DNA from 3 places in the Pseudoalteromonas sp. MB47 genome. Region 1 is predicted to be linked to each of the others. Evidence: predicted binding sites of a transcription regulator. Region 1 holds the regulator's gene; each other region holds the start of a gene.
The links. The regulator sigma-54, encoded in region 1, starts transcription at its own class of promoters, with help from an activator protein. The targets are predictions, from matches to a motif close to GTTGGCACGNNNNTNGNNT.

Region 1 (4,456 bases):
AGCAGAGCTTTTAGCTAAAAGCTACAAAGGCCGCCAAGTGGTTAAAAATGTCGGTCTTGAAGTTGAAGCGGGCAGTATTGTTGGCTTGTTAGGGCCAAATGGTGCAGGTAAAACCACCACCTTCTATATGATTGTAGGCCTCGTACCAAGCGACAAAGGAAAAATAAGCATCGATGATAACGATATCACGCTTTTGCCAATGCACAGCCGTGCGCGCTTAGGTATTGGTTATCTACCACAAGAGTCGTCTATTTTTCGAAAATTAACAGTTTACCAAAACTTGATGGCCATATTAGAGACCCGCAAAGATCTTAACAAAACAACGCGCGAAGAGACTCTTAACAACTTATTAGATGAATTTAGCATTCAACATATTCGCGATAGCCAAGGTATGGCACTGTCAGGTGGTGAACGACGCCGCGTTGAAATTGCACGTGCATTAGCCGCTAATCCTAAATTTATCCTTTTAGATGAGCCTTTTGCTGGTGTTGATCCTATTTCGGTGTTAGATATAAAGAAAATTATTGAGCACCTAAAAAATCGTGGTATTGGTGTACTTATTACTGACCATAATGTTCGAGAAACCCTTGATGTTTGTGAAAAAGCCTACATTGTTTCTCATGGGGAGCTAATTGCATCAGGCACACCTGAGCACGTATTAGCTGACCAAACTGTACGTGATGTTTATCTAGGCGAGCAATTCAGGCTGTAACCATTACGCCACCGACTAGAGCATCTGCTAGACTTATACAATGACAATAAATCGATAACAGTGTCCTCACCGTTACCGATAACTTAAAAAGGATTGTTAGGGATACATGAGGCAATCATTACAGCTGCGCATGGGCCAGCAACTTACAATGACTCCACAACTGCAACAAGCCATTCGCTTGTTGCAGCTCAGTACATTGGATCTCCAGCAAGAAATTCAAGAAGCGCTTGATAGTAATCCTCTGCTTGAAGTGGAAGAAGCGGATTACAACGAAGAAAGCATCGGTAAGAATGAGCAAAAAGCGGAGTCTGACGATGTACAAGTCAGCGCGTCTGCCGACGAAGCACCTAGCGAATTCGAGCAAGAAAGCAGTGATGCTCTGAGTAAGGATACGGTTAGCGATGACTTAGCTATGGATGTTACGTGGGATGAGTACATGAGTGCCGCCCCATCAACATCGTCTGGGCCAATGCCTGAAGACGAGTCTATTTACCAAGGTGCTTCAACAGAAACACTGCAAGAATATTTAATGTGGCAACTACAGCTCACACCATTTAGTCCTACCGATGAAGCGATTGCCGTTGCCATCGTTGAAGCTATCGATGACTCAGGTATTTTAACGGTTAGCTGCGAAGATATTGTCGAAAGCTTTAATCAAAATAATGATGAAGAAGAAATCGAACTCGATGAAGTTGAAGCTGTCTTAAAAAGAATACAGTTATTCGATCCAGTTGGTATCGGCGCGCGAAGTTTACAAGAGTGCCTGTGTATACAACTTCGTCAATTCGATGCCAATACGCCATATTTAGCTGAAACTAAAATGGTTTTATCTGAGCATATCGAATTATTAGCAAGTCGCGACTATCGCACTTTAATGAAAAAGACTAAGCTTAAAGAAAACGAGCTTAAAGAAGTGATGACGCTCATTCACAGCTTAAATCCTAAGCCTGCGGATAGCATAGTACGCGAAGAATCTGAGTACGTCATACCCGATGTATCAGTGAAAAAAGTGAAAGGCCGCTGGGTAGTCGAGTTAAACCCAGATTGTATGCCAAAAATTAGAGTGAATAGCCAATATGCAGCGATGTCTCGCTCTGTTAAATCAAGTAGCGACAGCCAATTTATTCGTTCTCACTTACAAGAAGCAAAGTGGTTTATTAAGAGCTTAGAAAGCCGTAACGATACTTTACTAAAAGTGACCAACTGTATCGTGCAACAACAGCAAGCTTTCTTTGAACATGGCCCAGAGGCAATGAAGCCAATGGTGCTAAACGATGTCGCTGAAATGGTCGAAATGCATGAATCGACGATTTCTCGGGTTACAACACAAAAATATATGCATACCCCAAGGGGAATTTTTGAGTTGAAATATTTCTTCTCAAGCCATGTCAGCACCGAAAATGGTGGTGAGTGTTCTTCTACAGCAATTCGCGCTTTAATCAAGAAGTTAGTTGCTGCAGAAAACTCGGTTAAACCATTGAGTGATAGCAAAATTGCAGATATATTGGCTGAGCAAGGAATTAAAGTAGCTAGACGTACAATTGCAAAATATCGTGAGTCTCTAGCAATACCTCCGTCTAATCAGCGTAAAAGTCTGATTTAGACGTTTTACATAGAAGGAAAATGCTTATGCAACTAAATTTAACTGGTCGTCACGTAGAAGTCACTGATTCATTAAGAGACTATGTAAACACTAAGTTCGCAAAACTAGAAAGGCATTTTGATCATATTAATAATGTTCATGTCATTTTAGATGTAGAAAAATTAAGCCAAAAAGCAGAAGCAACTTTACATGTAAACGGAGGCGAGTTGTTCGCTTCTACAGAACATCAAGATATGTACGCAGCAATTGACTCATTGATCGATAAACTTGATCGCCAAGTCATTAAGCATAAAGAGAAATTAGCTCGACATTAAATTATGAAACTTAGTTCACTTACTAATCAGGACTGCAGCAAAGCTGCGGTCCTTTTTAATAGCAAAAAAAGAATTCTTGAGTATATTAGCGAGTTAGCTCACCAGCAGTTTCCTCATTTATCTCAACAAGATATCCTAGATGCTTTTCTGAACAGGGAAAAGTTAGGTAGTACAGGTATCGGCCGAGGAATAGCTATTCCCCACGGTCGAATGAGTGGTGCTGATGAACCTCATGCATTTATTATTGTCAGTGAATCTCCCATCAATTTTGATGCGATAGACAATCGTCCCGTTGATATTTTTGTCGCACTCATCGTACCAGATGGCGATTGCCAGTTGCACTTGAAGACCTTGTCAACAATTGCTGATAGACTTAAAGATAAAGATTTTTGTAAACAGTTGCGAAGTGCTACAAGCGATCAGCAACTATTTCAAGTAATTGCATCAGAGGCATAAATGGAATTAATAATTATCAGCGGTCGCTCAGGCTCGGGCAAATCGGTCGCTTTACGAGTTCTTGAAGACTTAGGCTACTATTGTGTTGATAATATTCCTGTCAACCTACTGCCTTCGCTCGTGCGAAGTGTTTCTGATAATTATGACAAAATTGCCGTCAGTATCGACGTACGTAACTTACCGAAAGAGCAGCAAGAGTTTAATGATATTCTTGAGTACCTGCCAGGTTTTGCAAACCCAACACTATTCTACCTAGATAGTGATGATCAAACCCTAATTAAGCGCTTTTCTGAAACTCGCCGTTTGCATCCATTATCGATTGATTCTTTACCGCTTGATCTTGCCATTAAACAAGAAAAAATCCTGCTTGATGTGCTGATCACCCGCGCTGACTTTATGATTGATACCACTGATTTGAGTGTTCATCAGTTAGCAGAATCAATTCGTGAAAAGATTTTAGGTAAGAAAGATAAAAAACTGATTATTACGTTTATGTCGTTTGGTTTTAAGCATGGTATTCCAAAAGAAGCTGACTACGTTTTTGATGCACGCTTTTTACCGAACCCACACTGGGAGCCTGATTTGAAGCCACTAACCGGTCTCGATCAGCCTGTCAGGGATTATTTAGCTAGCCACAGCATAGTGCAAAAGTTCACTTGGCAGATTCAAACCTTTGTACAGACTTGGTTGCCACATCTAGAGCGCAATAACCGCAGTTACCTAACCATTGCAATTGGTTGTACAGGAGGCCAACACCGTTCTGTTTACTTAGCGCAAACAATTGGTGAAAGCTTTTCTAAAACTCATGCTAATGTAAAAATTCGCCACCGCGAACAAGATATCTAACTAGGCACCAACAATGCACGCTGAAGATACCTTTTTAATTCAAAACAAACTTGGCTTACATGCTCGCGCTGCGACTGTTTTAGCGCAACTAGCACTGCAATTTGATGCCAAAATTACACTTTTTCAAGATGAGAAAGAAGCTGAAGGCGACAGCGTGTTAGCGTTAATGCTCCTTGAAAGTAGTCAAGGAAAAGAGGTTCGTGTTGTATGCGAAGGTCCTGACGCTGACGCTGCATTAACGGCAATCGGCGAATTAATTGCGCAACGCTTTCACGAGCAAGAATAGCATTTGCTAAGACTTCAAGGTTTACGGTAAACTTACTTCGGATATTTAAAATTCCCTTTAAATATCCTACTTTTATATCGCTCGCTTTTCTAAATTACAAAACTCTTAATAAATTTATCGCAGTGCGACGATATCTCTGCAAATACACTACAAAGCAACTATGCTGTATTTGCATAGCCTATTTAAACTTTTTTCAGTTGTAAGGACGCCAATGCCAGAAGCCTTTGAACAAGATTACC
Region 2 (4,456 bases), on a different contig from region 1:
GATTCTTCAGGTCAATTAGTACGAACCATTGAACTAGGTTCTCAGTCTGCGGGCGCACTGCGTTTTGAGTGGGATGGTAAAGATAACGATGGCAATGTGCTCCCTGAAGGCGAGTATGACATCAGTGCTGAAGGCTTTGTAAATGGAGACTACAGCAGTATGCCTATGGCGACCTTTAAGAATATTGAAAGTGTCAATATTAATGGCGCAAGCGGCATTATCGTAAATACAAAAGAGGGTGCGGTTAGGCTAACTGATATAGCTGAAATCGCATAAGTATAAAAGGTTTGGGTTAGCTTAGGCTAAGAGATAGGTTAGAGGTGAGTTATGAGCTTCAATATTGCATTAACAGGCTTAGCAGCCGCACAAAAAGATTTAGACGTAACAGCAAATAATATTGCTAACGTTAACACTACGGGCTTTAAAGAGTCTCGTGCAGAGTTCGCTGATGTATACGCATCATCAGTATTTAGTTCTGGTAAAACAAAAAATGGTGACGGTGTAAGGACAACAATGGTGGCACAACAATTCCACCAAGGTTCACTCTCTTTCACAAATAACTCACTTGATTTAGCAATTACTGGTGAAGGTTATTTCGCAATGGCGAATGACTTAGGTGCACAAGATTTTACTTACACGCGTGCTGGTGCGTTCAAACTTAATAAAGATAACTTTATTGTGGATGCGAGCGGTAATTACTTACAAGGTTTCCCTGTTGATGAAGCAACCGGTGACACAACCTCTGTAAGCTTAAGTACATCTTCTGCGCTACAAATTCCAGATGCATCAGGTTCACCACGTGCAACCACGAATGTCTATTCGTCATTTAACCTTGATTCACGTGCCTCTGCGCCAACTGTGACACCATTCGATCCAGAAACAAGTGCAACTTATAACAGCTCTACATCAACAACGGTGTATGACTCATTAGGTGAACCGCATATTCTACAGTTCTTCTTTGTGAAAACTGATTCTACAGTGACTGGTAATGAAAATGAGTGGGAAGTATACGCTACATTAGATGAAAAGCCATTTGATGCAACAGGTGTTGAGCAAACCACAACACCTTATACACCATTATCAACTTTTCAGTTTGATGCCAGTGGCTTACCACAAAGTACAGATGGTACAGCGAATACTGATACAACATTTAATCCATTAACGTTACCGAGTGGTTTAGGTGCTGCGACAGGCCTTTCTGATTTACTTTCGAATGGTGCAAGTTTCCCTGATGATGTGACTATTAACTGGCGTGATGAAGCGGCAACAGCAAATAAAGTTCCAACTCAATACGCAAGTAACTTTGAAGTAAAAGCATTAGAGCAAGATGGTGCGACTGTAGGTCGTCTATCAGGAATTGATATCGGTTCTGACGGTAAAATTGTTGCGTCATACAGTAATGGAGATACGTCGTTCCTAGGTCAAGTTGCTATGGTGCGCTTCTCTAATTCACAGGGCTTGCAACAAGTTGGTGATACATCTTGGAAGAAGAGTTTAACGTCAGGTGAGCCGATTGCGGGTGAACCAGGTTCAGGTACTCTAGGTTCAATTAACTCATCAGCGCTTGAGCAATCAAACGTTAACTTAACCAATGAACTTGTTGACTTAATTAGTGCTCAGCGTAACTTCCAAGCAAATTCACGTGCGCTTGAGGTTAACTCAACACTACAACAAAACATCCTACAGATCCGTTAATCTTAACGGTTCTAAGCTTAATCCGACACGAAGGCTGCTTCCTCTATTGGCAGCCTTTTTTCATTCTTACTATTCATTTTTCTCTTCTATTTTAGCGTCAATTTTACTTTGGCACTTTTATTGCATTTCCTAATTATCGTATTTTTAGTGAGTCAATGTTATGGACAAAATGGTCTACATTGCCATGTCGGGTGCTAAGCAAAGTTTGCGAGGTCTTGAGCTCAAGGCCAACAATCTTGCTAATGCTAACACCACTGGCTTTAAAGCTGATTTTGCACAAGCTCGCTCTATGCAAGCCTTCGGTGAAGGTCTGCCATCTAGGGTGTTTGCAATGCAAGAACGCCCAGGATCTAATATGGAATCGGGTGGTTTTGTTGAAACTGGCCGTGAGCTTGATATCGCGATGAGCGACCGTGGTTGGTTGAGCGTACAAGATGCATCCGGCAATGAGGCGTACACCAAAACTGGTACATTAAACATTACTCCAGATGGCGCATTGATCACGAGCCATGGCCGTCAAGTAATTGGCGAAGGTGGTCCAATCATTTTGCCATTGCCTATTGAAAAAGTTGAGTTTAGTGAAGATGGCGCTATTCAGGTTCGCCCGCAAGGTGCGCCTGCTAACTTTTTGGAAGTGGTTGATCGCTTAAAAGTGATTGAGGCTGATAACACTCAGCTTGAAAAAGGCAATGACGGTTTATTTCGACCAAAAGAAGACATGTTGGTCAATGACCTTTGTGGTTTTTGTGACATTTCACCAAACGTAAAAGTATTGTCGGGAACGCTTGAAATGTCGAACGTAAACCCAGTGCATGAAATGGTCGATATGATCAGCAATCAACGCCAATTTGAATTACAAGTTAAATTGATGAAAACAGCCGAAGAGCTCGATGAGCGTCAAGATCAGCTGTTACGCATTGTTTAAGATGACTGAGAGGGTAGAGTTATGAATCCTGCATTATGGATCAGTAAAACCGGGCTTGACGCCCAGCAAACCGATATTTCGGTGATCTCAAATAATCTCGCGAATGCCAGCACGGTAGGCTACAAAAAAAGCCGCGCCGTATTTGAAGATTTACTATATCAAAACATTAACCAGCCAGGTGGCCGCTCGTCGCAAGACACTGAAATGCCGTCAGGCTTAATGCTTGGTGCCGGTGCCAAAGTGGTTGCTAACCAAAAGAACTTTTCACAAGGTAATATGCTTACCACTGAAAATTCATTGGACTGGATGATCTCAGGCCCAGGTTTTTTTGAAGTGCAATTACCAGATGGCAATATTGCCTATTCACGTAATGGTCAATTCACGACTGACGAAGATGGTCGCATTGTAACTTCCGGCGCGGGTTTTCCATTACAGCCAGAAATGAACGTACCAGACGATGCACAATCAATTACTGTTTCACAAGACGGTGAAGTATCAGTGCGTATTTCAGGTCAAGCAGAGAACGTGGTCATCGGTCAGCTCACCATTAGTGATTTTATTAATCCATCGGGTCTTGAGCCTATGGGGCAAAACTTATACACAGAAACCGCTGTGAGTGGCGCACCTGTGCAAGGTAATCCTGGTATCGATGGTTTAGGCACTGTGGTTCAAGGTTCCCTTGAAACCTCTAACGTGAATGTAACGGAAGAGCTTGTTAACTTGATTGAAACGCAACGAATTTATGAAATGAATTCAAAAGTGATTTCAGCTGTTGATGAAATGCTTAGTTACATCAATCAGCAACTTTAATGGGTAGGAGGCAGCATGCGTAATATTATCTTAGTCACATCAGCAGCATTGATGCTGGGTGGTTGTATGACAACGCAAAATCATCATGTGGTTCAGGATGACCCTTACTATGCGCCTATGTATCCGGAACCAAGTACTGAACAAGTGGTACCAACAGGTTCGTTGTTTGATAGTTATTCGGCAAATGACTTGTACTCAGATAAAAAGGCATTACGCGCCGGCGATATCATCACTGTTAAATTGCAAGAGTCTACCCAAGCAACTAAAGCGGCAAAAACTGAAACCGACAAAGAAACAGATGCTAGTTTAGACCCTGTTATTGGGCTTGGCGGAAACCCGGTTAACATTGGTGGCGACAGCATTCAGTTTGGTATTGGCTCAGGGGCATCGTTTAAAGGCGATTCAAAGTCTAACCAATCAAATAGCTTATTTGGTGATATTTCTGTCAATGTGATGCGTGTTTTACCGAATGGGAACTTGGTTATTCGTGGTGAAAAATGGCTCACTTTGAATACTGGTGAAGAATTTATTCGCCTAGAAGGTTTAGTTCGTCCTGAAGATGTGCAAGCAGATAACACGGTAACTTCCAATCGTATTGCTAATGCGCGAATTCAATACTCAGGTAAAGGGCAAATTCAAGAAACGCAAAGTGCAGGTTGGCTGTCTCGTTTCTTTAGTAGTTCGCTTTTCCCATTTTAGAGGAATAAAGTCATGAATGGGTTTAAATACATCATCGCTCTTTGCTTAATTAGCCTGCAGTTTTCTGCACAGGCTGAGCGAGTCAAAGATGTATCTATGGTTGAGGGCGTACGCTCTAACCAATTAGTGGGGTATGGTTTGGTTGTCGGTTTGCCTGGCACAGGTGAACAAAGCCGATTTACTCAACAAAGCTTTAAAGCCATGTTGAATGGCTTTGGTATCACCTTACCAGATAGCTTAAAACCTAAAATCAAAAATGTTGCCGCTGTGGCTGTGCATGCAGAGTTACCGGCATTTAGAAAACCGGGTCAAACCATTGATATTACG
Region 3 (4,456 bases), on a different contig from region 1:
ACCCCAAATAGAAAAGATATTGAGACTTTCAAGTAAGGTGTAGAATGGGTGGCCAATTTCTAAACCAATTAAAAGTTGGTTAATCGAAGCATAGTTAAATAACGTCTGTGAGATTTGGTCGGTACTCGCAGTTAATACTAAGATGAGTAAACCTAGGCTTGAAATAATCATTGGCATCATAGTCCACACACCAAAGCCATACCACGCACCATAGCCATAATTAGCTTCTGGGTCTTGCTTAGATACAAATAGGTAGTAGCCTGCCATTAGAGCATTAATAACAGCCAAACCAATAATGCCACCAAACATAGCAAACCATACTTGCATATCTATGGTTTGCTCCATGCTTTGGCGAATCATTTTTTGTTCTGCAATGGTGGCATCAACACTGGCCGCTGCCACTTGTTGATCTATTAAAAACTGCGGGTCAGCCTTATTGTAAAAAGCAAACATGCTGGCAGCGAGAATGCCGGCAAGTAAAATAAAGGCAACAAAAGACCAACCTTTTGCCTCTTTTAAACCATTAAAGGCTCTGCTTGGACTGATAAAAATATCAACCAAAGCAGTCATAACATTTGACGATTTCATTTTTTATTCCTTGTTTTATAACATTTGTTTTTAGGTACTAAAATATCCTGTTTAGTAACAAATTAGCAATCTATTTTGTAACTGTATGTTAACAGCTGTGATTGGTAAATCTGTGATATGGTTAAAGAGTTAATTTGAGTCGAATTTATTAGGAAAAGTAGGTCGTTATGGTGAATAACAATGATCGTTGTATTGATGAGTTGGTATTAGGGTTCTGGCGTTTGCTAGATTGGCAGATAACGCCCCAGCAATGCTTAAGTTTTTTAGAAAATGCAATTGAAATGGGGGTGTCACATACCGATCACGCTGACATTTACGGTGAATACGGTTGTGAAGCTGAATTTGGTAAAGCACTTAAACTAAAACCAAGTATTCGTGATGAAATCAAAATAATCACAAAGTGTGGTATCAAGCCTGCGTTTGCAAGCCTAGGGCTACAAGGCAAAGCAAATCATTATGATTCAAGTGCCGCGCATATTATTGCCTCGGCACAGCAGTCACTTAAAAACTTCAGCACTGATCGTTTAGATGTATTACTTATTCATCGCCCTGATTACTTGATGAACGCCGATGAAATGGCACAAGCATTTAATACCCTAAAAGCAAATGGTGATGTGCTTGACTTTGGTGTATCTAATTTTACCCCATCGCAACTTAGCTTGTTGCAGTCGCGTTTAGACTTTGAGCTTGTGACTAATCAAATTGAGTTTTCACCTTACGAGATGAAAGCCCTTGATGATGGCAGCTTAGACCAATGCCAATTACTTGATATCAAACCTATGCTTTGGTCTCCATTAGCTGGGGGTCGCTTATTCTCAAGTGAAGATGAAAAAGCGGTGCGTTTACGTGCAGTGTTGGAGCAGGTTGGGGCTGAAATTGGCGCCACAGCCATTGATCAGGTTGTTTATGCTTGGCTGTTAATGCACCCAAGTGCACCGTCTGTGGTACTTGGTACGGGTAATATTGAGCGTGTTAAATCAGCTGTTGACGCTAAGCAGCTTACTATGAACCGTGAACAATGGTATCGCATTTGGCAAGGCTCAACTGGTCATAGTGTACCATAAGTGTATTGATATAAATGAGAAAAGGGCCTTAACGGCCCTTCGTGTTGCAGCAAGTAACACATTCTTTATAAAGTGAAGTCAACCGCGTAAGCGACGTACACTTTTACATCTGAACCATCAATGTCGTTGTCTGAAAGACCGAAAGTAAAGCCGTCTTTCGACACTGAAACACCGTAGTCGATGATGTCATCATCACCAATGAAATCCCCTGAGTAATGACCTAAGTGAAGGGCCATTTCTGCACCGGTACTGCCAACTGGGAAACTGTAGTCAGCATTTAAATATAGAGAGTCACCAAAATCTGTACCGTCACCGCTTGCTGCTGATGTTGCTAGGACTGCTGCACCAAAGGTGAAGCTACCCATGCTAATGCTACCGTAGATTTCTGAGAAGTCTGCATCTGTGTAAGATGCTGCATCTGGGTATGCATAATAAATGTAGCCAACATCGTAGCTAAAGGTTTCATTGATTTCACCGCCAAAACCAGCATAAAGGTCTAGCTCGTAAGTCATGTCGTCAGCCCAGCTAGCATTCGACACCCAAGTACCCGCATAAAAGCCAGATTCACTTGCGTAGTCGATACCACCTTGGATTGCAGCATCACCGCCGCCTTGCTCTTGACCACGCCATAAGTAGTTTGAAGTTGCCGCAGCGTTTGCTGTGACTTCTGCATAGCTATATGTTGAGCTCAAAGTTAATAGCGCAAGGGCGCTTGCTGCGACCGTTTTTTTTAGTTTTAGCATGTTTCTGTATCCTGTTGTTATGTTGATTTTGTCCCATTTTCAGATTGCAGTCTGGTTATTATTTGAGGACATTTTCTATGTGTTGTCTGGATACGATGTTGCACTGGTTGTGCCAAGTTAATTTCTAACGGGATATTTTATGCTTAAAGGCTTTAAAAACAGGCTTTTAAACTTGTTTAATTGTGAAAAGGATAGTTATTTGAATTGTTCATGCGCACATGTGTGGTGCAAAAAATAACCCGGTTGCACAATTGCGAAGCAACCGGGTTTTGCTTATTTGAGAGTAACTTAGCCGAAAATTGCACGCATTAGACTAATGGTTTCTTCAACACTGCGGCCTTTTTCTACTTCACTGATGATTGAATCGCGCTTAGCTTTGATATGTTCAGGGATATCATCACTTGCTAGTGCGCGGTCTACCAGTATCTCAGCTGATTCTTTGCCGCGGCGTACGGTCTTTTTACCTGCTGAGCTCGTGGTACTCTTAGGTTTGTTTAACAACTTAATATAGTTTGAGTTATCAGTGGTACTTTTATCTGCATAATAAAAGAAGCTAGGCAATAGGGCTTTGATTTCAACCAGAGATTGTTCAAGCTCATTTGCTGCACTGGCCATTTTGAACCAAGGCATGTTATGTATTGCTTCGATAACATCTTGCCAGTAGCGCTCAAAATCACGGTTATTAAGCTTAGTAATACCTAATGCCGCACAAAGGGCATCAAGTTTACTATTTACGATTGGTGTAAACACGTCAGGTCGGCGCATCGCAAGCAAGCGAGTAGCAGGAGCAAGCGTTGGCTTTTCATCGCTGCCATTAAACGCCATGAAGTAAGCAACCATAAAATGCTGATAATGTTCTTGCGTTACTTCACCCTCAAGTGGAATGTGTGCAAGCGCCTCATCGAACGCACCTGGTAAATCACTCAACATTTGGTGGAAACCTTTCGCGTTCTTAGTAGAAGCAAACCATTCAACGTCGAAGTTGTAGCTGCTTGGATCAAGCGAAGCACTGTGTTTACCTGAAAACGCTAAACGGTCTTCTGGGATCATCTCTTTTAGGGATTGCGATTTAATTGCAGCAATGTAATTAGCTAAGCGTAGTTGCTCATCAAGGGCTAAAAGCTCTTTATGCTGCTCGATGAAGCCTGCAATAACAGGCCATGGCGCAACCCTTAATGTTTTTAACTGCAAAAAACTGATTGCAGAAATTAATAAGTCATGAAGTTTTTTAAGAGTGGGTAATTGCTTATCTTCTAACAGATCGTAGTTAATGCGATCGCGGCTTGCACTTAATAGCTCATAGCACCAACCTAAAAAGTCTTCAGGGTGGTTTTCTACTTTAACTGCCATTAGGTTTAAGCTGATATCAGAGGCTTGCTTGAGGATATTTTGATAAATTTGACTTTCTTGCTCGCCAAGCGCCATTTTTGACGGTGAAATAAGCAGTTTCTTCATGCTTAATCGATACTCCAGTTTTGACCAAATTGGGTTGTTTAATTTTAGTACACAGGGTGCAAAAACAACAGGGTCGTGCATCATACCGAAGTAATGAAATGATGCAATCTTACTGATAATTTATAAGTAAGATTGCGACTGACGTGGTTTATTAATCATTGTCATCGAGTGTAAATAATTGCTCAACACTGAGTTCAAAGTGAGCAGCAATTTTTAACGCGATAATCACCGAGGGTATAAAGCGGCCTGTTTCAACTGTGCTAATGGTTTTACGTGATACTGCAATGGCATCAGCAAGTTCTTGCTGCGATAATCCCTTTTCTTTGCGGAATTTAGCGATATTATTTTGCACTTTTATACCTAGTCTCTACTTTGCCAAAGAATTGATACGCCATATATCAAACACATCAAGGCAAGGTAAAATGTGGCCATCATGCTATGAGATACATTTAAAGCAAGTTCATCAGACAATAAAAAAATAGCCCCCATGCTAAAAAGCAATCCAAGCACAACATGTTTATAAGCGATGGTATCAATCGTATTTAAAAATTCATCCTTATAAGTAAGGCGATAACCAAGTTTCCATGTAAATCCCCCTCTAATCAC

Region 2: a site for sigma-54 is predicted at 1,803-1,821, ahead of IMPJCBKJ_RS19820 (flagellar basal body rod protein FlgF). Genes of this name have one in related genera too.
Region 3: a site for sigma-54 is predicted at 2,494-2,512, ahead of IMPJCBKJ_RS16390 (TorF family putative porin). Genes of this name have one in related genera too.

Annotation. Positions count from the first base shown of each region.
Region 1 is NZ_VFBD01000011.1:100,034-104,489, forward strand. Features, by position in the region: gene lptB (LPS export ABC transporter ATP-binding protein) at 1-712, shown strand, start outside; gene IMPJCBKJ_RS07290 (RNA polymerase factor sigma-54) at 819-2,315, shown strand; gene hpf (ribosome hibernation promoting factor) at 2,342-2,629, shown strand; gene ptsN (PTS IIA-like nitrogen regulatory protein PtsN) at 2,633-3,085, shown strand; gene rapZ (RNase adapter RapZ) at 3,086-3,931, shown strand; gene IMPJCBKJ_RS07310 (HPr family phosphocarrier protein) at 3,945-4,217, shown strand; gene mgtE (magnesium transporter) at 4,429-4,456, shown strand, end outside.
Region 2 is NZ_VFBD01000031.1:337,409-341,864, reverse strand. Features, by position in the region: gene IMPJCBKJ_RS19830 (flagellar hook assembly protein FlgD) at 1-276, shown strand, start outside; gene flgE (flagellar hook protein FlgE) at 328-1,695, shown strand; gene IMPJCBKJ_RS19820 (flagellar basal body rod protein FlgF) at 1,856-2,620, shown strand; gene flgG (flagellar basal-body rod protein FlgG) at 2,642-3,430, shown strand; gene flgH (flagellar basal body L-ring protein FlgH) at 3,446-4,129, shown strand; gene IMPJCBKJ_RS19805 (flagellar basal body P-ring protein FlgI) at 4,142-4,456, shown strand, end outside.
Region 3 is NZ_VFBD01000029.1:12,256-16,711, reverse strand. Features, by position in the region: gene IMPJCBKJ_RS16400 (YIP1 family protein) at 1-588, opposite strand, end outside; gene IMPJCBKJ_RS16395 (aldo/keto reductase) at 759-1,652, shown strand; gene IMPJCBKJ_RS16390 (TorF family putative porin) at 1,718-2,395, opposite strand; gene IMPJCBKJ_RS16385 (hypothetical protein) at 2,684-3,850, opposite strand; gene IMPJCBKJ_RS16380 (helix-turn-helix transcriptional regulator) at 4,002-4,202, opposite strand; gene IMPJCBKJ_RS16375 (hypothetical protein) at 4,211-4,456, opposite strand, start outside.